2 regions of the Shewanella sp. 10N.286.54.B9 genome follow, and region 1 is predicted to be linked to the other one. Evidence: riboswitches for the same ligand, from Rfam matches in the RefSeq annotation. Region 1 holds a riboswitch; the other holds the start of a gene.

Evidence for each region. Region 1 has a riboswitch for thiamine pyrophosphate ahead of AB4135_RS14440 (TonB-dependent receptor). Riboswitches for the same ligand answer to the same signal wherever they lie in the genome.
Region 2: it holds a riboswitch for thiamine pyrophosphate, as region 1 does, so the genes downstream of both, thiC (phosphomethylpyrimidine synthase ThiC) here and AB4135_RS14440 (TonB-dependent receptor) in region 1, are expected to answer to the same signal.

Annotation. Positions count from the first base shown of each region.
Region 1 covers NZ_JBFRIY010000038.1:174,911-186,445, forward strand. The annotation lists gene hinT (purine nucleoside phosphoramidase) at 64-420, shown strand; gene AB4135_RS14425 (PaaI family thioesterase) at 417-920, shown strand; gene AB4135_RS14430 (PaaI family thioesterase) at 913-1,383, shown strand; gene AB4135_RS14435 (YcfL family protein) at 1,435-1,824, shown strand; TPP riboswitch at 1,945-2,076, shown strand; gene AB4135_RS14440 (TonB-dependent receptor) at 2,128-4,326, shown strand; gene AB4135_RS14445 (hypothetical protein) at 4,383-4,643, shown strand; gene pnuC (nicotinamide riboside transporter PnuC) at 4,736-5,395, shown strand; gene AB4135_RS14455 (phosphotransferase) at 5,392-6,417, shown strand; gene AB4135_RS14460 (DUF6279 family lipoprotein) at 6,545-7,387, shown strand; gene AB4135_RS14465 (DoxX family protein) at 7,488-8,081, shown strand; gene AB4135_RS14470 (NAD(P)H nitroreductase) at 8,193-8,741, shown strand; gene AB4135_RS14475 (GNAT family N-acetyltransferase) at 8,809-9,414, shown strand; gene AB4135_RS14480 (hypothetical protein) at 9,545-9,949, shown strand; gene AB4135_RS14485 (hypothetical protein) at 10,099-10,488, shown strand; gene AB4135_RS14490 (ABC transporter ATP-binding protein) at 10,880-11,535, shown strand, end outside.
Region 2 covers NZ_JBFRIY010000033.1:33,717-45,251, forward strand. The annotation lists gene AB4135_RS11695 (DUF3541 domain-containing protein) at 1-1,016, shown strand, start outside; gene AB4135_RS11700 (LysR family transcriptional regulator) at 1,016-1,915, shown strand; gene AB4135_RS11705 (chemotaxis protein) at 1,953-2,213, opposite strand; gene AB4135_RS11710 (two-component system response regulator) at 2,795-3,160, shown strand; gene AB4135_RS11715 (GNAT family N-acetyltransferase) at 3,167-3,610, opposite strand; gene thiH (2-iminoacetate synthase ThiH) at 3,677-4,786, opposite strand; gene AB4135_RS11725 (thiazole synthase) at 4,823-5,587, opposite strand; gene thiS (sulfur carrier protein ThiS) at 5,590-5,793, opposite strand; gene AB4135_RS11735 (ThiF family adenylyltransferase) at 5,843-6,655, opposite strand; gene thiE (thiamine phosphate synthase) at 6,642-8,240, opposite strand; gene thiC (phosphomethylpyrimidine synthase ThiC) at 8,243-10,255, opposite strand; TPP riboswitch at 10,411-10,509, opposite strand; gene AB4135_RS11750 (hypothetical protein) at 10,675-11,535, opposite strand, start outside.

The DNA of each region.
Region 1 (11,535 bases):
CAATCGCTTGATGCGATTTTTCGAGTATACTAGTACATAACTTATGTTAATGAGGGCAGCAAAGTGGCCGAAGAAACCATATTCAGTAAAATTATACGACGTGAGATCCCAGCAGATATTCTATTTCAAGATGAGCTGGTAACCGCATTTAGAGACATTAGTGCTCAAGCTCCTACCCATATACTGATCATTCCAAACCACCTTATCCCGACTGCAAACGATATTAAAGCATCTGATGAAAAGGCGCTTGGCAGAATGATGTCTGTAGCGGCTAAGTTAGCGCAAGAAGAGGGGATTGCTGAAGACGGTTACCGATTGATCATCAATTGCAATCAACACGCTGGACAAGAGGTGTTTCATATCCATATGCATTTAGTCGGAGGCCACTCATTAGGACCTATGTTGAGTAAAAATCGATGAAAAACACTGCCGAAGTTTTCCCGTTAACGGAGATGGCAAGTCGATTTGTAGCGCAGCTCACTCAATGCCAAAAATTAAAACTGAAAGTGCTAGAGGGAAGTAGTAAACATGTCCTGATTGAGCTGCCTTACGATACTCAACTTATCGGTTACCCAGATACTGGCGTTATTCATGGCGGTGTTATTACAACCTTAATGGATACAGCGAGTGGTTGCGCCGTTGTTTGCTCTATTTTTGATAAATTTCGCTCGTTAGAGATTTCACCAACGCTCGATCTTAGAGTTGATTACATGAAGCCTGCAGAGCCTTTTAAACCTGTTTACGGCTTTGCCCAGTGCTATAAATTGTCATCTAGCGTTGCGTTTACTCGAGCAATTGCTTACCAAGATTCTATAGATGATCCGATTGCCCATGCGGTTGGTTCATTTATGCGTATCAGTCCTGAAATGGTCGGTGAAGAGTTTAGGCAGGCTTTAATGGGGGAACCACGTAATGACTAACCCAAGCGCAGATGAATGTGAACAAGCAAAGCTTGATGTGAAAAGTATTATTCGTAAAGCCACAGAGCTCAACGATTTTGGCCATCTACTTGAACATGTCCCCTATGCAAAATTCATTGGCATGGAAGTCGACCGGTTTGGTGACGAGTTAATTTTTAAACTACCCGCAAAGGATGACAATATTGGTAACCCTGTATTGCCTGCACTTCATGGTGGTGTTATTGCGGGTTTCATGGAGATGTCCGCAATCGTTCAATTAATGGTATTTATGCAAACCAGTAAAGTGCCTAAAGTTGTCGATTTTTCAATTGATTATTTAAGGGCTGGTTACCACAAAGATAGCTTTGCAGAGTGTAAAATAACCCGCCAAGGTCGACGGGTGGCTAATGTAAGTATTAATTGTTGGCAGACCAATCGTAAGCATTTAATCGCAACCGCAAGAGCACATTTCTTAATCGATTAAACTAGCTTATTCTTGTATTAACAATCAAAGAGTATATTTCAGGGGACTAATATGAAAAAACTGATCCTAGGCTTGTTTACCGCCTTACTTGTAACGGCTTGTGCGCCACATACTGCAGGCTTGATGGCTGGTTCAAAAGGCGAAGTCCGAATAGATAACAGTACTTTTGGTAAAGAGGTTGAAGTTCAAAGGGTAATGGCTCGTCCAGAAGGAGGCTTTCTACAAGGCAGCGGTACTATTATCAGCAAAGTCTCTACAGATTTACGCCTACAGTATAAATTTACTTGGTTCGATACTAGCGGTATGACAATCGATGATGAAGGTGTCAGTTGGAAATCGGTAAAGCTTCACGGAAAACAACAACTACAAGTATCAGCGGTTGCACCAAATGCTAATGCTAGCCGTTTTGAATTGTACGTAAGAAAAGCATTTTCAAATTAAGCTTTAATCGCTCTGGTTCACATATGTTAATAAAACGTCAGTAGATCTGGCGTTTTTTTATGCGAAACGTTCAAGTAACGCAAGAAGGGTGTCATGGTTTTGTAAAATTCATGTATAATCAGCCGCGCCAAGGGGTGTTAAAGTCTATAGAGCGAAAGTTGTATTTTTATAGGCTTAACTGAGATGTTGAAAAACAAACCCTTTGAACCTGATCCGGCTAATACCGGCGTAGGAATGGGCCACAATTCATTTCCCGATCGCTTCTTTATGTTGCCGGATCTCAAAATTAAAATTTGAGGTCCTATGTTATATCCAAAAGTTTATTCTCCTATTGCGCTAGCTGTTATGTCAGCGCTAATTTCACAACCTGCACTATCTGAAACCAACACGGATACGCCTCACGACGAAATGGAAGTGATGGTTGTTACTTCTGATTTTCGTGGTACTAGCTTAGAGAAAATGCCATCGAGTGTTACCGTCATCGATCAACAGCAAATTGAAGATGAAGGTGCACAGCACTTCGAAGACGTCTTAAATTCTATTGCTAACTTCAACTGGTCTGGCGGTAGTTCACGGCCTAAGTATTTCCAAATTCGCGGCGTAGGTGAACAAGAAGAGTATCAAGGCGCACCTAACTCATCGGTCGGTTTCATTGTTGATGATATTGACTTATCTGGTTTGGGCATGGTTTCGAGTATGTATGATCTGCAACAGGTCGAAGTACTCCGAGGGCCGCAAGGCACCCAGTATGGTGCTAATGCGTTAGCCGGTCTTATCTATCTGAAGAGTAACGATCCAACTGATGTATTTGAAAATGGTGCCGAGGTTTCACTTGGTGATGATAACTTGCAAACTTTTAGCGGGTTTAGCTCTGGCCCACTGATAGATTCTGGTAATTTGCTGTACCGGGTGTCGCTACAACAACACCAGCAAGATGGTTACAGAGATAACCTTTATCTTGGCGTGAGTGATAGCAATCAACGTGATGAGTTTACCGGGCGAGCTAAATTGCGTTGGTATGCCACTGAAGATTTAGAGATTGATTTAACCTTCTTACACGCAAACTATAATAATGGTTATGATGCTTGGACATTAGATAATAATGGTTTCGATACATTAACTGATGCTCCTGGTGTTGATAAGCAAAAGACCACCGGTAGTTCTTTAAAGTTTACCTACACAGGCGCTGAAAAATTTGACATCACCTCGTTAACGTCATTTGCTAGCTCTGATACTCGCCATAACTACGATGGAGACTGGGCCAACCCAGATTATTGGGCAAGTAAAAGTTGTATTGAATATGACGACAATTGGAACGAAATAGGCAATGCACCATGTGTATATGATTACACTTGGGATAAAGAAGGGGATAGAAAGACCTACACTCAGGAGTTTAGGTTTAGCTCGAATGAGTCTGGCAGGATTTTTTCAGATACTACCGACTGGTTGATTGGCATTTATGCCATGAATTTAGATGAAAAAAACGCTCTAGAATCTTTTTACAACGGATCCCCTGATGAGTCCGTTGATTCTGACTATGAAGCAACTAATTATGCTGTGTTTGGACAATTAGATAGCCAGCTTGGAAATGATTATTTTCTATCTGTTGGTTTGCGAGTCGAAGAACGAGATGTGGAGTATAACGAAACTCGTTTGATTGATGATGAGTTTAAAAATGCTAAATACACGCCAAATGAGACTATGTGGGGCGGCCATATCGCATTAAGTAAGGCTTTGTCTGCCAATCAAGAATCTTACATTCGAGTGGCTCGTGGTTATAAAGCCGGTGGCTTTAATATGGCTTTACCAGATCAGTTAGCAGATAAAACTGAATACGATACTGAGATTCTTTATAACTACGAATTAGGATTGAAATCGACGTGGTTTAATGGACTAGCAAGTACAAATTTAGCTGTATTCTATATGGATAGACAAGATCAGCAAGTCGCTGCTTCGCAACAAGATTCAGAGAATCAACAGCGATTCTATTTATTTACGGAAAACGCAGGTAGTTCTCATAACTATGGTGCAGAACTAGACGGTACTTGGTATGCAACCGATAATTTAAGTATCTACGGCAGCATCGGTTGGTTAGAAACTGCTTACGGTGACTATGAATATTACGTTGACGAAGATACTACGGTCGATCTATCTGGTCGAGAGTTAGCCCATTCGCCAAATTTCACCTTTAGTGTTGGTGGTACGTATCGCACTGATTCTGGTTGGTTTGCTAATGTTAATGCTAGCGGTAAAAGTGATTTCTATTACTCAGACAGTAATGAATCAAAATCAGACGCCTATCAAATATTTAATGCCAAAATAGGCTATGAAGCAGATATGTGGTCAGCGTACCTTTGGGGACGTAATCTATTTGATGAAAAGTATGGTGTTCGTGGGTTCTATTTCGGCAATGAGCCTGATTTAGGCTGGGCAGATAAGCAATATATACGCTATGGTGATCCGCGTCAGCTAGGACTGACAGTAAACGTTAAGTTTATGTAATTACTGAGTATTAAGTTTAAATCTTGTTACACGTTATCAATATTAAGGTCATCAATATGAAGTTAACAGCAGAGATAAGTTGCTATCCATTACAAGACAACTATTTGGACCCTATAAAGTGGTTTATTGGCCGAGTCGATAGCTACGACAATATCCATCGCGTGACTAACGCAATGGCGACTCAAGTGTGTGGTGAATATGCTGAAGTCATGGCAATGTTGGCAACCGAGATGGAAGCCGCTCACGAGAAGTGGGGCAAAGCTGTGTTTGTGTGTAAATTCATCGGTGGTGAGCTAGATTTGAGCCATAGTGAATAAACAAGAGTGCTAAATAGAAAAGGCCACAAGGTATTAATGATACTTTGTGGCTTTTTATTATTGTTATTATTTGAATAGAGAGCGAATATTTCATGGCAGATTTTTGGCTATTGATAAATGAAGGCTTTGCAGGCGTGTTTAATGATGCTCAAGCATTGACAGGCTGGGAAGCTATCGCGGTATTACTAGCATTGGCTTATCTTATTTTGGCCATGAAGGGCAGTGTTTGGTGTTGGCCAGCTGCATTGACGAGCACAGCAATCTATACGGTGCTATTTTGGAAAGTCTCTTTACTGATGGAGTCGGTGCTAAATGTGTATTACATGGCGATGGCGGTCTATGGTTATTGGATGTGGACTAAAGGTGGAAAAGCCCATGAAGGGGTTAATATTGTCTCCTGGAGCTTGTCGACTCATCTAAAGCTAATTGCTGGAACAAGCTTAATGTCAGTCGTTATTGGCTACTTTATGGCAACTCAAACTCAAGCCTCTTTCCCATATTTGGATGCTGCTACCACCTGTTTTGCGGTCATGAGTACATTTTTGGTTGCAAAAAAGGTATTAGAGAACTGGATCTACTGGTTTGTGATTGATGCTGTTTCTATCTATCTTTATGTCAGCAAAGGCTTGATGTTAACTTCAGCACTGTTCGTATTTTATGTGGTTATGGTGGTGTTTGGTTACTTTATGTGGCGCAGAAAAATGCACGCTCAACAAGGCAATGTGGCAATGTCACCAGGAATTGCCTTGTGAGTGAATCGCTTCAGCAAGAGTTGGCACACTATCTATCGGCATCGGGCCTGACCAAAGTAACAGTGATAGCGGCGCTCACTCAAGGGTTGAGTAATCGTAACTACTATGTTCGAGGGCTGCACTCAAGTACGAGTGTCGAGTCTGAATGGGTGTTAAGAATTAACAGTTGGGCGAGTACACAGATCTGTGACCGAAGCAGTGAAATCGCTGCATGGTGCGATGCTAGTTATGCAGCGTTGGCGCCTAAAGTCGTTTACATTAGTCCGGAAAAAGACTTTTATTTGAGTGAGTATATTGCGCAGAATGACAATCAAAACTGGAGTGATTTGATTAGTGCTAATGGGGCGCACCCTTTATCAACTATCGGAGAAAGATGGCCTAATGCAGAGCAGCTATTGCTGCAGTTACTGAATGGTTTGAAAGCGCTACCTGTACCCCAAAATATTATCACAGTAGAGCAACAGTGGCAGATCTATCACGCTCGCTTAAGCCAGATGCAGCAACTACTCTGGCAGCACATTGATAATTCGCCACATTCAGCCGCTTGGTTACAACAGTATGATAAGTTACTCGCGCAACAAGACGCAGTTGCAGAGATGCTCGGTTCTCTCAATCTCTGCTTGATTAACAACCAGTTTAGTCACCGGGATTTAAACCCATTTAATATTTTGGTTATGCAAGATAAACTCAATTGTATTGACTTTGAATATGCCTGTAGCTCTCACCCATTATGTGATCTTGCATCAGTTATTTCGAGCCACTCATTGTCATCAAAGCAGCGACACTGGTTAATCGAAAATTATCTAGATAAACAAACCAATCTTAATCATCATGCTCAAGATGCTATACCTGCAGCGGTTGATCTATATTGGGTCTTTGCCGTCTGTTGGGCATTACAAATGGCTTTTGATAGTTTGATGTTGAATGGAAAGTTAAATGTTGACGCTGATACAATTAAACAGACCGAGAACTATTTAAGTTGTGCTAAGCAGTACCAAGGGTTAATCGCTAGCTATTCATAAGTGCTCACTTCATTAAACACCCGCGCGACTCATTACTGAAAAGGTCGACAAGGTAATACATTTTGTTACTAGACCATAAAGCAAACCATGTTCTATGCTAGATGAAAGCATCTGAATGGGGCCATAAGTGAAAAAACTATGTTTGTGGGCGTTTATTCTTATCTCGTTTCTAGGTTGCTCTACCAAAGTTGGTTATTACTTTCTCGACTGGGCAATAGAATGGAAGCTCGAAGAGTATGTCACATTAAATGACAAGCAAGAACAACAGTTTGACGTGGTACTAGATGATTTTTTAGTCTGGCATCGCAAGCAGGAACTGCCACGTTATCAAGCTCAACTTTCTCTGTTATCCGTTGAATTTAACAATCAGAGCTTTACGCAACAATCTTGGAATGACCACCTTGTCGCAGCGAAATCACACTGGATCCGAGTGTTTGATTTTGTTGAACCATCGTTAGTGCCAATTATCAGTTCATTTTCAGATCAACAAGTAGAACAGATCATTGCACAGTTAAGGGTTGACGAAAAAGAACTCAATAAGAAGTATCTAGGTAAGAGCCGATCTGAACTCATTGATATGGCCGATGAGCGTATTGAGAAACGCCTTAAGCGGTGGATGGGAAAGCTAACTACGGCTCAAAAATTGGCTGTACATGAATATAATGTAGCCCGTGGTGATACCTTAGATATGTGGTTAGAGTATCGCCATGAATGGATCCGCCTGTTTTCCCAAGCATTAAAAAATCGTCATAACCAAATGGCGCTTTCACATAGTTTGTCGTTATTGATGACCCAACCAGACACCGTAAAGTCTAAAGCTTATAAAACCGTGCTTGATAACAATTCAAAAATGTTTGGTGAACTGCTAATTAAGCTAGATGACCTCGCTAGCGCAAAACAAAAACAGCGATTTAATAAAAAATTGAATACACTCATCAAAGAGCTAACTGAAATTAGCCAAGAGGATTAGCGTCCATATTATCGACCTGCTATAGCTTAATCGATGACTGATGAAAGATTGTTATTGTTGTTAGGGTCTATTGAGATAATAGAATATACGAGGGAATGACATGCAACTTGCACAATTGTACCAAAAATTTTTAAACACAATACGTTACGCTGAAGGCATAGCTCCACTTGCATTACGGCTGTACCTGGCGCCAGTACTCATGCAGGCCGGTTACAATAAATTATCCCATTTTAGTGATACGGCTGCTTGGTTTGGTAATCCAGACTGGGGATTAGGATTACCGTTTCCTGAGTTAATGGTAGTTTTAGCAGCAGGTACAGAATTTGTCGGCGGGGGGTTACTGATACTAGGCTTGGCAACTCGACTGATTGCTATTCCGTTGTCGGTGACTATGTTGGTTGCGGCTTTTGCTGTTCATTGGGAAAATGGATGGTTGGCAATTGCAGATGCTAGTTCTTGGTTAGCCAATGAAAGTGTGTTGGCTTCAGCTGATAAATTAGACAAAGCAAAAGAGATTTTACAGCAACATGGTAACTATGAATGGCTAACCAGTTCAGGTAATTTTGTCATTTTGAACAATGGTATTGAGTTTGCGATTACATACTTGTTCATGTTGATGGCACTGATCTTTATGGGGGGCGGGCGTTACACGAGTCTTGATTATTATATTGCAAAGAGAAGTCAGATTGTTTAATCGCTGAAACAGAAGCCTTTATTAATTCCCACCAAATAGGTGGGATTTTTTTTATGGGCTTGCTACTCTCAAGCTAGTTAGTTTTTTTATCACAGTTTTAAGGATAATCTGTTGGACGCATTAACACTTTTATTAACTAGACAATCAACTCCACGCCTTATCGAGCCAGCTCCTACGAATGAGCAACTTAAGCATATTTTGGACGCCGGAGCACGCGTTCCCGATCATGCTGGTTTAACGCCGTGGGAATTTATTGTTGCGGCTGGTGATGGGCTTGAGCGGCTTGGAGCTATTTTTGCGGAAGCCTCTCAACTAAATGGTGCAGAAGCAGAGTTTATCGCCAAGGCCCAGAATATGCCATTAAGAGCGCCGATGGTCATCACTGTTGTTGCTAAAGTAAAACAACACCCCAAGGTACCTGAATTTGAACAACATCTTGCTGCCGGTTGTGCAGCAATGGCTATGCAACAGGCTGCATTTGCTCAAGGGCTTGGTGCAATTTGGCGTACAGGAGCGTTAGCTTTCGATAGAAACGTACATCAATCCTTGAGCCTTGATGAAACTGATCAGATTGTTGGGTTCCTCTATATAGGTACTCCCGCAATAAAAGCTAATCTAAAGCCGACAAAAGCAGGTTCAAGTTTTACGCGATATATTTAGCTAAGCACCTTTTACCGAGATCTTTTAGCAAAGTACAGAGGTGACTTAAACAACAAAGGAGGTTGAGGTGAACGCACAAGAAGTGAAAGACAATGCGTTAGTGGGTGAGCATGTCGTTCTAGAGCCATTAACATTGGCACATTCTCCAGCGCTCAGCATTGCAGTTGGAGATGGGGAGTTATGGCAACTTTGGTATACCAAGGTGCCGCGTCCCGAAGATATGAATGATTACATCACTCAAGCGCTGTTGGATGAACAAAAAGGTGAGTCACTAGCTTTTGCTGTCAGAGATAAACACTCTGGAGCGATAGTTGGTTGTACTAGGATTTGCCATTGGCAACAAAGTCACCGTCGCTTAGAGATCGGGCATACTTGGTATGCTAAAAGTGTTCAACGTACGGCGGTCAATACTGAGTGTAAGTTGTTGTTACTGAGTTATGCTTTTGAAACACTCGATGTGATAGCCGTTGAGTTTCGAACTCATATACACAATGAAGTGTCGCGGCAGGCCATTTGCCGTTTAGGTGCCAATCAAGATGGTATTTTGCGTAATCATCAAATTTTAGCTAATGGAACCATACGAGACACCGTGGTTTATTCGATTATTGACTCTGAATGGGTTGATGTTAAAAAGGGGCTAAGCCACAAACTGCAGGCTAATATAGGGTCATAGGCTATTGATAAATTGGGCCCTATTACGCCTCCTAATATCGAAGCTGTTTGTTTTTTCTGTTACGCTGGATATTAAACGTAAACTAAAGTAGAAATAGTTAAACGAACGATTATAAAAAAGGATTACTTTAATGTCAGGAACGATTCTTCCAAATACGTTGGCACTAGCCATTGGATTGCTCTCTTTTAATGCTGCGGCTGGTGATGCTGAGGATGCATTAACTAAAGAGTTAGCAGAGTGTGCTGCATATTATCAAATAGCCTCCAGTGCGATAGCCGCAATGAATGCGCCACAGATGCAAGCTGTGGGAGAGAGGTTGAAGGCTTCTGGTGAACAAGCGGTTAATATCGCAAATAAGTATCAAACTGAAGAGTATGTTACCCAAGCCGTTGCCGCGGCAACGAAACAGCATAAAGCGTCAATGCCAAACTCGAAAAGTTTAGGGCCATTAATGGGGAAATATAAAGAGAAATGCAAAGTGGTGATTAGTCAGCCTGATCAGCGCCTCGATTATTGGACGATGGCAACCATGTAATAGAAAAGAGAGCAAAAGCTCTCTTTTTTTGTAAGATTTTCCTGATAATGTCTGTCTTATTAGCTAATGCTATCACCATTAGATAAGCTACTATTTATCGATAGGGGCTAGTGGTGTGTTAGACAGACTTATTAGGGTTGGGACGTGTGATGAATATCTTCTTTTTACTCGCCGGTATACTTGCGGCATTGACCAGTATCGGACACTTAACATACGGTAAAAGACGTTTTCTAGGACCGATGCAACAAGCTGATTTTGAGCCTGTAGCGAAAACCATCATGTATTGTGTATTTCACTATATTTCAATTTTCTTGTTGTTATCTACTTTGGTACTACTAGCTTGTGCTTTTGAAGCCGTTTCGCAAATGCAAAGCTTTGGGATGCTGGCATTTATTGCACTAAACTTTGGTTTATTTGCCATTTGGCAACTATACATTGGGTTTATGAGTGGTCTTGAAAAGCCATTTAAAGAACTATTTCAATGGGTATTCTTTCTGAGTATTTCCATATTGACAATACTCGGTGTGATTTTGACATAGTACAAAATTTACCGGCAAGCACAACAAAGGCACACCAAATGGATATATGTTGGAAAACATGAATTATTTGCATTGTTTTCATCCACAGACACCTTGTTTTTTCAATTCAAGAACAGTAGGTTATTAGCATAATAAAAAATGTTTCAAATGGATTGAAACCACAATGTCAGGATGAACCATGCCAACAGTCTTCAAAACAAGCTTATCGTTGTTACCACAGTTTCTACTGCTACCTCCTCAAAGATTCAAGTTTTATCTTACCGTTTGAACATTTGACAATATCACGTTAATTTACAAATTTTTGTTAAGGTCTTGGCTATTTGATAGTGCCTTTAGTTGTATTATAGGTCGTTAGTCAGGCTGAGTTATTTGCTACATGAAGAGCATTATTATGATAGAAGTCCATGAATTAAAAAAAGAATATCCCATGGGTGATACATGTGTAAAAGCACTCAATGGAGTGAGTTTTAGTATCGCTAAAAATGAATTCGTTGCGATTATGGGGCCTTCAGGCTCGGGAAAGTCGACCTTAATGAATATTATTGGCTGCCTCGATAAACCGACATCGGGCAGTTATAGCCTAAATAATCAGGAAGTCGAAGATCTTGATGATGACGCTTTGTCGGCGGTCAGAAATAAAGAGATTGGTTTTGTGTTTCAGAGCTTTCATTTGTTGCCACGTCTATCAGCTTTACAGAATGTGCTATTGCCACTGAGGTTCTCAGCAAACCCAGAACAAGACTCAAGCTATGCCCATGAACTTCTGTCGAGAGTCGGGCTTGGTACTCGGCATGATCATCGACCTAATCAACTCTCTGGTGGACAAAGACAACGCGTCGCAATCGCCCGCTCTTTAGTGAACAAGCCAGCAATACTGTTGGCAGATGAGCCCACTGGTGCACTTGATAGTAAAACCTCAGTCGAGATAATGGCGCTTTTTACTGAATTACATAAAGCGGGACAAACCATTATTTTGGTCACTCATGAAGAGGAGGTCGCCGCATATGCTCAACGAATTATTCGCATGAGAGATGGTGATATTGTGGA
Region 2 (11,535 bases), on a different contig from region 1:
CCGCGCCAACAGTCACTGAAGCAGAAAACGCTGAAGTCTATCATGCTATAAAAGCAAATCTTGAAAAGCACCTGTTTGAGCTACCGCCACGTATTCAAGGTCATTATGGTATTCGGCAATACCGTATGACTGGCGATGTAAAATACGCTAACGCCGCATTAGTCGACCTTTATGCAGTTACTGAGGCACAAGCTTTTTACGCTTGTAATCTGGATAAGAAAGATTTTATTAGCAATGAAGCTAATAAGGCTATCTCTGTATTAGGAAAAGGTCCTCGTGCCAAAGCACGTAAAAAAGCATTAAAGCCATTTCCTGAGTTTATTTTCTATACCGATGTGTTATTACGTTACTCCAGTCGCATTGATGAATTTGATTTAACCGGTCCTTGTCATGAGCAGCTAATTGAAACGCTAAAAAAAGCTGATTTGAAAACTGGCCTAACAGATAAAGCCATGATTGAAACTTGGGCTGCTCAGTTGATTAACTATGTTTACTGGGCTAAGCAAATTGGCGTTGGAGATTACTTAGCTGACTACAAAACGGCCTTCATTGGAGTTTATCCTGATAGCAAAGACAGTGAGCTAGATAAAAAGCAATACCGAAACAAACTCTACGGTATGACTCATTTTATATTCGCAGCCAGTGAGTATTACCAACATAATGTTGATGCTAAAGAGTTCGCCTGGATATTAGATCATTTTGAGCAAAATATTGATCGGATTTTAAAAGACGCCACAGATGATATCATTGCAGAGGTCGGTATTAGCTTTCTATTAGCTGGGCAAGCAGATAACCCGGTCGTGGCCAAAACCCAGCAGCATATCGTCAACGCGTTCAACAAAAAAGAGCAGATCATCCCTTCACCACGCGGTAATCCAGATCTCGTCATGGGTGAACATCGAAACGTGTTAGCAATGATGTTGCTGGATTGGCCTGAGAAACTTCACCGAGGCCCTCACCTTGCAGAGCTAAAAGCAACCAAGAAGTACCTGCCAAAACAGGTGAAAGCTAAGTAATGGACAGAGCAAAATCAACATTAGAGCAGTGGCGAATTATCCAAGCTGTAGTCGATTATGGTGGCTATGCCCAAGCAGCAGAAAAGTTGAACAAAAGCCAATCTTCACTTAATCATGCTGTCGCTAAGCTTCAATTTCAGTTGGGAGTTCAGTTGCTTGAGGTCAAAGGCCGAAAAGCCTACCTCACAGAATGCGGCGAAGTGTTGCTTCGTCGTTCTCGGCACATAACCCAATCGGTGTCTGAATTAGAGTTGTTGGCCAATAACCTGGAAACAGGCTGGGAACCGTCACTAACAATCGCCCGCGAGATCATCTATCCAATGGATGATCTCGTTGATGTCCTCAGCCGCTTCTATCCCGTAAGCCGTGGTACAAGAGTCACTGTGCTTGATACCGTCTTAACAGGAACGGCGGAACTTATCCGTAACGAAACGGTTGATATTGCTATTTGTGGGGGGCCACCGCCTAAGGGATATTTAGCCGAGCCGTTAGTGGACATCAACTTTAGTCTTGTATGCCACTCTAACCACCCATTAGCTCAGTACGATGTCATCGAAGAAGACCAAACACTTGCCCAACATTTGCAGCTTGTGATCAAAGATACCTCCCAAGGTCCTAATGCAGATCTAGGCTGGCTTAAGGCAGAGCAGCGTTGGACCGTCGCAAATTTTCACGAAGCCATCGTGATATTAAAAAAGGGCTTAGGCTTTTGCTGGGTACCAGAAGCTTTAGTGAAAAGTGCGATTGAAAGTGGTGAGTTGAAAAAGCTCAACTTAAAAGGGTCAACAAAACGCAAAGCTACACTTAGCTTAGTGATCCCCAACCGTGATAAACAAGGTCCTGCAAGTGAAGTGATAGAGCGATTATTTAAAACTCATCATCAAGTTGAAACCACTTAACCAAGGCCAAGGCGCTCGCAAGAGCGTTTTTCTATTACTAGACTTTGATATTAATGATTGTGCCAATCATCTCAGAAGAAGCTTCAATGACTTCAGCCGATGCTTCGGCATGATGGACAGCCTGAGTGGCATTGATAAGCGCGGTATTTATATCTGCGCTACTATCGCCAACACTTGCACTTGTTGTCGCTACAGCGGACTGACTTGAACTAGCAACATCCACAGTTGCTTGGGTTAAATCAGACTGCGCACTTTGAAAGCCATTGTGTCCTGAAATAATACTAGGAGGTATTTGCATAACAGCGCTCAATTGGAATAAGTACTTAGATTATCAAGTAACGTATTAAAAATGTACAGTGATTATCAACATAATTAACGGTTCCAATAAGTTAACCAACTATACTCATATAGACATTCATCGACGTTAACAGTGCTTTATGACTAGCTCTCAAATTGTAGTAACTTATACCAATTGCATTAGTATTTGACCCGTTCAGCGCCCCTCAATCTTTTCAATTCAAAGCGTATTGGTAAAGAAATGGTTATTCCCTTTTAAGCCATTACAAAGCAGAAGTGGAAAGACTGACGGGCTCACGCAGTACGGCTAAGGTAAAAAATTGGCAAAACACTGAATGGTCAAACTTTTCATGCAGTTGGTATTACATATAGTTGACCGTTCAGCACGAGTACAAGTAGATTAGTGTAGTATTTCGCATATTTAGCTAAATGCCCTAAAAATAAAGGGCTGTCACACTGATGATCTAGCTATAAAAAACGAGTTATTTAGCCACTTAAGCCCTTTTAAAATTAGCCACTAACAGATTAAAATGATACGGTAAAAACTAAATCATTAGATATGAAATAAAGGTAAATCTGACTATGGAAAAACCCAAAATATTAGTGATTGATGACGACCCAATCTGCTCAAGCCTTTTACTGTCAATATTAGGTGATGATTATCATGTCACCACAGCTAATTCAGGCATTCAAACCACAGAACTTGCCACCAGTTTGCAACCAAACTGTATTTTCCTCGACATCATGATGCCAGATAAAAATGGTTATCAAGTGCTAAAAGACATCAAGGATAATGACTTAACTCGTGCGATCCCAGTCATTATTATTAGTAGCTTAAATGAAAATTCAGATGAAAACTTAGCGTTAAGGTTAGGCGCTCAAGATTATATCTTTAAGCCCATCACCCCTGCTGATGTTTACAGCAAATTAAAAAAACACCTTGGCTAAAGTCATTTAAGCAACTGGTAGGCTATATGAAAAGTACTCCGTATCTTTAATAAAACCAATCTTTTCATACAATGCTTGCGCGGCGTAATTATCAATAGCGGTACCGAGGTCAATTCGTACAGAGTGAGTACATTTAGCTAACCCTATAACGTTTTCAATCAGCTTATTCGCGATACCTTGCTGCCGATGTGATGCACAGATAAATAGGTCGTTAAGAACGATCACTCTTGCTAATGAAACAGAAGAAAACGTGTGATAATTAAGCACAAACCCAACGGGTTCATTATCGCTATAGGCAATAAAGACTGTCGCTTCTCCATTACCCAAACGCTCTTTTAAATAGTCACGATACTTAGTTGGTGCAGAAGCTTGCTTATAAAACACCATGTATTGATCAAACAAAGGCACTAAGTCATCGAGTTTATCAATTGAGATCTTTTCTATATTCACTCTGTTTCCCTTTTATCCGCTAACAATAATTTACACATTTATCTTAGTATCAGCCCAACCTACTTTTTACTTCCACCCCATCTCCCAGTCTTTCCACACAGGGTTTAAGCCTCGAACACTCATTGCTGTAGCGACTTCCATCGGAGTACGCTCGTCACTTATTTCAAACTGATCGAGCTGAGAGTTGGGTTCATCATAGCCACCAGGTTGTGTTGAACTACCAGCGCTGACATTGGTTACACCAAGTGCGAACAGATTATCACGCAGCGCAGGACTTTCACGGGTAGATAAACTAATTTCAAGTTGTTGATTAAACAATCTAAAAGCACAAATCATCTGCACTAATCCTTTATCGGTCAACTCAACCTTAGGCGGTACGCCACCAGTGCAGGGGCGTAAACGGGGTAATGAGATGCTATAACGACTGCGCCAATAGTGCTTTTCTAAATAGGCTAAATGGTGACCCATTAGCAGAGCATCTAAGCGCCAATCATCGAGACCGAGTAAAACGCCTAAGCCAATCTTATCGACCCCAGCTCTAGCGACTCGCTCTGGGGACTCTAATCGATAACTAAAATCTTTCTTCTTGCCACGGGTGTGGTGGTTAGCATAGGTGACTGGATTGTAGGTTTCTTGGTAAAGCATTACCGCATCAAGTCCATCTTCAATCAAAGATTGGTAATCTGTTTGCTCAAGCGGCTGTACCTCTATCGCAACATGACTAAACTGCTGTTTTACCAACGGTAACATCTGCTTAAAATAGTCCATACCAACTTTGGTTTCATGCTCACCGGAGACTAACAATATCGAGTCATAGCCCATTTTCTTGACCAGAGAGAGCTCTTTAAGTAACTCCTTTTCAGACAAAGTCTTACGCTTAAGCTTATTACTCATGGTAAAACCACAGTAGTCACACTCATTGGCACATAAGTTCGATAAATAGAGCGGAATATACATGCCAAGGCTCGCGCCAAATCGTTGTCTGGTAAGTGCTACAGAACGCTGCGCCATCTGTTCTAGATATGGCTCAGCTGCTGGCGATAGCAATGCCAGTAAACTCGATAAATTGCCCTCAGGATTTTGCAGTGCTTGCTCTACATCCTGTTTAGTCGTTGAATACAAAGATATCTGTAATTCACTACGTGACAGCTTTTTGAACTCATCGACAAAACTCATGATGCTACCTTCTGGCTAGCTTGGGTATATAAGCGGCTAAACATTCAGAAAACCCGTTAATGGACTGGTATTATTTGCCTGTTTGCTGACACTTCCTAAGCCGGCATTAAATGCAGCTCGGCCAGTATCTACGGCTTGTGCAAAACATTGACCCATAGCAACGGGATCGGCACTGCTCGCAATCGCAGTGTTAACCAGTACCGCATCAGCGCCCAGTTCCATCGCGCTAGTCGCTTGTGATGGCGCGCCAATTCCAGCATCAATCACTACTGGCACTTGTGACTGCTCAATGATGATCTTTAAAAACGGCTCTGTTGCTAAACCTTGATTTGAGCCTATAGGGCTTCCTAGTGGCATCACTGCGGCGCAACCGACCTCTTCTAAGCGTCGACACAAGACGGGATCAGCGTGGACATAGGGCAGCACCACATAGCCCTGCTCACACAAAATCCGTGCAGCGGCCAATGTTTCGATAGGATCGGGCATCAGGTATTTTGGATCAGGATGGATCTCAAGTTTTATCCAATTAGTCCCCAGCATCTCTCGAGATAAATGCGCTGCAAAAACGGCCTCTTTAACATTGCGAGCACCAGCTGTGTTTGGCAGTAATTTTACCCCACGCTGTTGCAGTGGCTTTAAAATATTATCGCTGCCCGTTTTAAGATCAAGCCGCTTAACCGCTAGTGTGACAAGCTCCGAACTTGAAGCGCTAATCGCCGCGAGCATCGTCTTTTCATCAGCAAATTTACCTGTGCCTGTAAACAGTCTAGAGCTAAACTCAGTATCACCAATTTTCAACATCACTAACCTCCAGCGACAACGGAAAAAACTTCTAGCGTGTCATCTTGCTGGCACATGATATGCGGCCAACGACTTCTTGGTACAACTTCAGAATTGAGTACTAAAGCTACGCCGTTTTCAGCGATGGTTTGACCCTGTAATACATCAGTTAAAGATGATCCAGTAGCGATATTCATCGCTTCATCATTTAAAAAAATGCTAATCATTTCTCATTTTCCTTATTCTGTTTAGCAATCAACTTCGGAGTGAAACGCTTCAAACGCTACAGACACTGCAGTTGGGATCGCGTAAAAGCGATGCTTGTCGCCACACAAACCTTGCACCATCAAAGCGGAATAACTTTCCGAGTAATTGAGAGCCACTAGTGTTTGCTGTGTCCGCATCCTCATCTAATAACGGTCTAAGCTCAGCCTCTAGCAATAGATTCAAACTCATTAATGCCTGCATTGAGGCTAACGTGCCGACCATAGGGCCTAACACGCCGATCGTTTGGCAAGTTTGACTCACACTCATATCGCTTGGATATAAACACTGATAACAACCCGATTCGGGAGCAATTTGTTGGTTAATACTCAATAGCTGACCTTGAAAGTGAGCAGCGGATGCTGACACTAAAGTGATCCCATACTTTAAAGCTTGTTGATTAACCAGTTGCCTCACAGCAAAGTTGTCGCTGCAATCGAGTAATAGATCAAACTTAGAATGCTTGCGACCAAACAGCTCATCAATATTGGCTGCACTTAGGTATTCGCTGTGGCTGTCGATGTCACAATCTTCATAAGCGCGCATCAGTTTTGTGGCTGCAACTTGCGCTTTATTGGCGCCTAAGTCCTCTTTGGAGAACAGTAACTGCCTAGGAAGGTTCGATAGTTCAATAACATCGCCATCAACCAGTGTTATTTTGCCTATGCCTGCAGCTGCAAGGTAATTCGCCGCCAAAGTACCTAAGCCCCCAACACCAATAATCAATATATGGGACTGATTAAAAGTACTCTGGCCTTGCTCACCCACCTCAGGCAAAAGAATTTGCCGTGAGTAGTGCAAAAAGTCCTTATCAGAGAGCGTCATTATCAGCTCCCTCGGTCCACTGGTTGACTAAGGCTTGGTAGGCCTGCTCTGGATGTGTCGCTTGCGTGACAGCTCGCACTACTGCGATATCATCCACACCGGTTTGTTTCACCTTAGCGATCGTACCAGAGTCGATACCGCCAATCGCCACTATCGGCAGCTCGCCCTGCATCAAGTCGACATAGCGAGCTAACTTATCAAGCCCTTGGGGCGCGGATGGCATCTGCTTCGTCGTTGTCGGAAAAATATGCCCAAAAGCGATATAGGATGGTTTGTGTTGCATCGCTAGCAAAATCTCAAAGTAACTATGACTCGATAAACCCAGTGCGATATTAGCTTCACTTAGCTGCTGTAAGTTACTCACTACAAGGTCTTCTTGGCCGAGGTGAACCCCATATGCCTGGTGCTTTATCGCTAGCTGCCAATGATCATTGATATATACATGAGCCTTATAATCTCGCCCTAAGGCAATAGCCTGCACTATTTTTTGTTCAAGTTGCGGATCGGTCGGATCCTTAACCCGCAGCTGAATCGTCTTCGCTCCCGCTTTAAGCAGTTGCAGCAACATATCAAGCTCAGCAACCACTGGGTAAACTCCCAATGGTTCGGTTACTGCTTTAAAAGCACTAACGCTCAACTCATTAACACCACTAACGGCTTTTATTTCACTAAGCAGCTCGATAAATGGATAAACAGGCAGCTCATTTGGCCAGCCGCAGCGCGCTAAACAGCCGGGACCACTTCCAGGCTGGTAGCTTCGAGCTAATCCTTGAGAAACATAAGATTTCCCAACCACTACCGCGTCATTTAATACAAAGCCATGGGCCATAACGGTGGCAATTGCCGATGACAGTGTACAGCCGGTGCCATGGTTATTCTCAGTCTCGACTCTGCGAGAAGTAAGCCAAAAGGCTTGCTCACTATGCATACTCGAAACACCAGCCACTTGATGACACACGAGCAAATCCCGAGCGTAGCTTTTATGCCAATTCGGGCCAATATCACCGCCTTTAGCGAGTACTGAGGTTTGTAATTGAATGGCTAGAGCTTGAGCAGCCTGAACGCTCTGCTTTGCAGTTAGCAATTCGCGCCCTGCTAACGTGGCAAGCTCGCTAACATTAGGAGTTATTAATGTCAGCAGTCCCTTGAATGGCGTAAAGTCGAGCGTTTCTGCCCCCGTAAGCACGTCTCCACAAGTCGCCACCATCACCGGATCGAGAATAACCGCAACCGTTAAGCCACGGTTTTGCCAGTGCAATAGACTTTTTGCTATCCAGCTAGCCAGAAAATCAATCTGTTGTTGGCTCGCCAATAGGCCAATTTTAATTGCCTTGGGAGGAAGATCTGCCGCCAACACATCAAGCTGTGCGATTAACATCTGTGATGATACCGCTTCAACGGATGCGACAGTGACAGAGCTTTGTGCTGTCACTGCAGTAATTACACTGCAACCATGAGCGTCTAAATCATTAATAGTCGCCAGATCCGCTTGGATGCCCGCCCCGCCGCCACTATCAGATCCTGCAATCGTCCACACAATAGGACGATTGCAGTTTGGCACAGGGTTAGTATTAACCTGCGCCATATTTAATCCTCTAGCGCAGTTTCTTTAGCGCTTTGTTCAACATCCGCTTCATGATAAAGCTCGGCACCTTTGGCTTTAAATTCAGCTGACATTTGTGCCATACCGCTATTGATATCACTATCAGATAGTCCAGTAGAAGTGACTTGTTCATTGTATGCTTTATATTCAGCAGCAGACTTTACCTCTAAGCCGCTAGATTGCAGCGCTTGCTTCTCTTGCGCTGCTGCATAATCTCGCACTTCTTGGGTAATTTTCATTGAACAGAACTTAGGGCCGCACATAGAACAGAAATGCGCCACTTTAGCTGATTCTTGTGGTAGTGATTCATCATGATAAGCACGGGCTGTATCGGGGTCTAACCCTAGGTTATATTGGTCTTCCCATCTAAATTCAAAGCGCGCCTTTGATAATGCATTATCGCGAATTTGCGCACTAGGATGCCCTTTGGCAACATCCCCTGCATGTGCAGCAATCTTATATGCGATTAAACCCTGCTTAACATCTTCTTTATTTGGCAAGCCTAAATGCTCTTTTGGCGTCACATAACAGAGCATTGCGCAGCCATACCAAGCGATCATCGCCGCACCAATCCCTGAAGTGAAGTGATCATAACCAGGCGCAATGTCTGTTGTTTGTGGGCCTAACGTATAGAACGGCGCTTCATCACACACATCGAGTTGCTTATCCATATTCTCTTTGATTAAATTCATTGGAATATGCCCTGGGCCTTCAATGATGGTTTGCACATCATATTGCCACGCCACTTTAACCAGTTCGCCTAGCGTTTCCAGCTCAGAAAACTGCGCTTCATCATTGGCGTCTGCAATCGAACCTGGACGCATACCATCACCAAGTGACAATGAAACATCATAAGCGGCACAGATCTCACAGATCTCTTTAAAGTGTTCATAAAGAAAGTTTTCTTTATGGTGTGACAAACACCACTTAGCCATGATGGAACCACCACGAGACACGATTCCGGTCAAGCGTTTTGCCGTCATTGGCACATAACGTAACAGTACGCCAGCATGGATAGTAAAGTAATCAACGCCCTGTTCAGCTTGTTCAATCAAGGTATCGCGGAACGTTTCCCAATTGAGATCTTCAGCAACACCGTTCACCTTCTCTAACGCTTGATAGATAGGGACGGTACCAATAGGTACAGGAGAGTTACGAATGATCCATTCACGGGTTTCATGAATATAGCGACCAGTAGACAAGTCCATTACCGTGTCTGCGCCCCAACGTGTAGACCACACCAGCTTTTCAACTTCCTCCTCGATAGATGAGGTTACTGCTGAGTTACCGATATTGGCGTTCACTTTAACCAAGAAGTTACGCCCAATAATCATAGGTTCAGCTTCAGGATGATTGATGTTTAATGGAATAATTGCACGGCCACGGGCTATTTCGCTGCGAACAAACTCAGCGGTGATCGGTTCACTGATTGAGGCGCCAAAACTTTCTCCCTTATCTTTCTGTGTCAAAATTGGGTCGGTAACTTCAGCCATCGCCATATTTTCGCGAATGGCGATATACTCCATCTCAGGAGTGATAATGCCTTGGCGGGCGTAATGTAATTGAGTGACTCGCTGACCAGCTTTTGCACGGCGAGGAGGCAGTAAAGATTCAAAGCGTAGATGATCTAAACCATCATCAGCTAGACGTTGCTGGGTAAAGCCTGAGCTAACTGCACTCAATTGCTCGGTGTCATCTCTTTCAATGATCCAGCTATTACGGAATTTTTCCAAACCTTTACGCACATCAATATTGGCGTCTGGATCTGAATAAGCACCGGCGCAATCATAAACTTTAAGCGGCGGATTGGTTTCAAATTGAGGGTTACTTTCATCACCTCCAAGCAATGTGTCAGCTTGGTGGATTTGGCGCATAGCCACTTTTAGATCTGGGCGACTGCCTTGCAGATATACTTTTTCAGAATTGGGGTGCTGTAATGGTTTTAAGTTATCGATGAACTGTTGAGCCTGAGCTCGGGTTTCGCGGCGTTTAGACATTAGCAAACTCACTATTATAAAAATGAAGTTGCTTGTCAGGAGAGTTGAGAATGTAAATGTTGAAAGCGCAAATCAAACAGCATTTTTATGCCAATTTAAAATACACTTAACCACCGAAATGTTGCAGCTGACTATTTTAATATAGCCTTACAAATGCAAAAATTTCGCTTGTTTCCTTCGCAGGTTCTAGCCTGATCAGGTTCAACGGATCCCGAATAAACGGTCTCAGCCATATGGCACTCCGACAAGATGAGGCTGCAGTATAATCCTATCTCAGGCTAAGAAACAAGTTGGCGCCCCCAATAAAACAATGTTATGCCATCAAAAAAAAGCTCAACTAAAACTTTGAAAAATAAATAAATTAAGTAAAAGACTTACCGTTAGCCTACTTTTAAGTGAAAAAATATCATATCAAACAATCAATTTTTACGGCTAATCATGCGCTTTTCTAACCGTGCGGAGATAGCGGCATCAATCGCTTTTTTAACTTTATCGCCACCACAATTGAATGGAAAACCAATATTTTCAGCGTAGGGATTTATCTGAGTTGGGGTCTTTACAATCCGATAGCAGGTATCGCCTTGACGCACGACTCGGTTAGGATCGAGTCGATGATCATTAGTAGGAACTTTACTGTATTGATCCACTTCAGGAAATACCAACTCCTCCATGTCACCATCCATTACGCTCAAAGAGTGTGGGCCTGTGTACTCATTTGCTTTGTCGACAATAAGTGCATCTAACGCCGCATCATTCTGACGTTGTAAATATGACTGCGCCGCAGCCATGGCACTATAACGATTGTTTTTACTCGCTGTCTTTGCTGTTGTATCTATAGTGCTCAGTTCATTGTTTTCTGTATTGCTACTTACCGTTGTTTGGCGAGCATTAGCAGGTAAACTTTCCGTTGATTTACCCGGCTTAGGTTTTTCATCTATTATTACTGCTGTTTTTTCGACAAGTACTTTTTCAACTGCTGTCGTTTTGACTATTGCTTCGTCATCAATAGGCTCTAACTGTGCTTTTTTAGGCGCAACATAAAGATAAGAACTAATTTTTACAGGCGTTGGAACTGACAAGTGCAAATCTTGCTTAACCCAAAACTGATTAATTACTGCGATAACTAAAACGTGCATAGCAATAACGAACAAAAGTAATAAAATTTTATGGTAATGCCTGGATGATGACAGCGGTGGGTTTAATGGCTGCTTAAAATCTTTAGTACTTTTTATTGCCACCGCAGTCTCTGCAACTTCATCTGTAACCTTGTTTGCATAGAC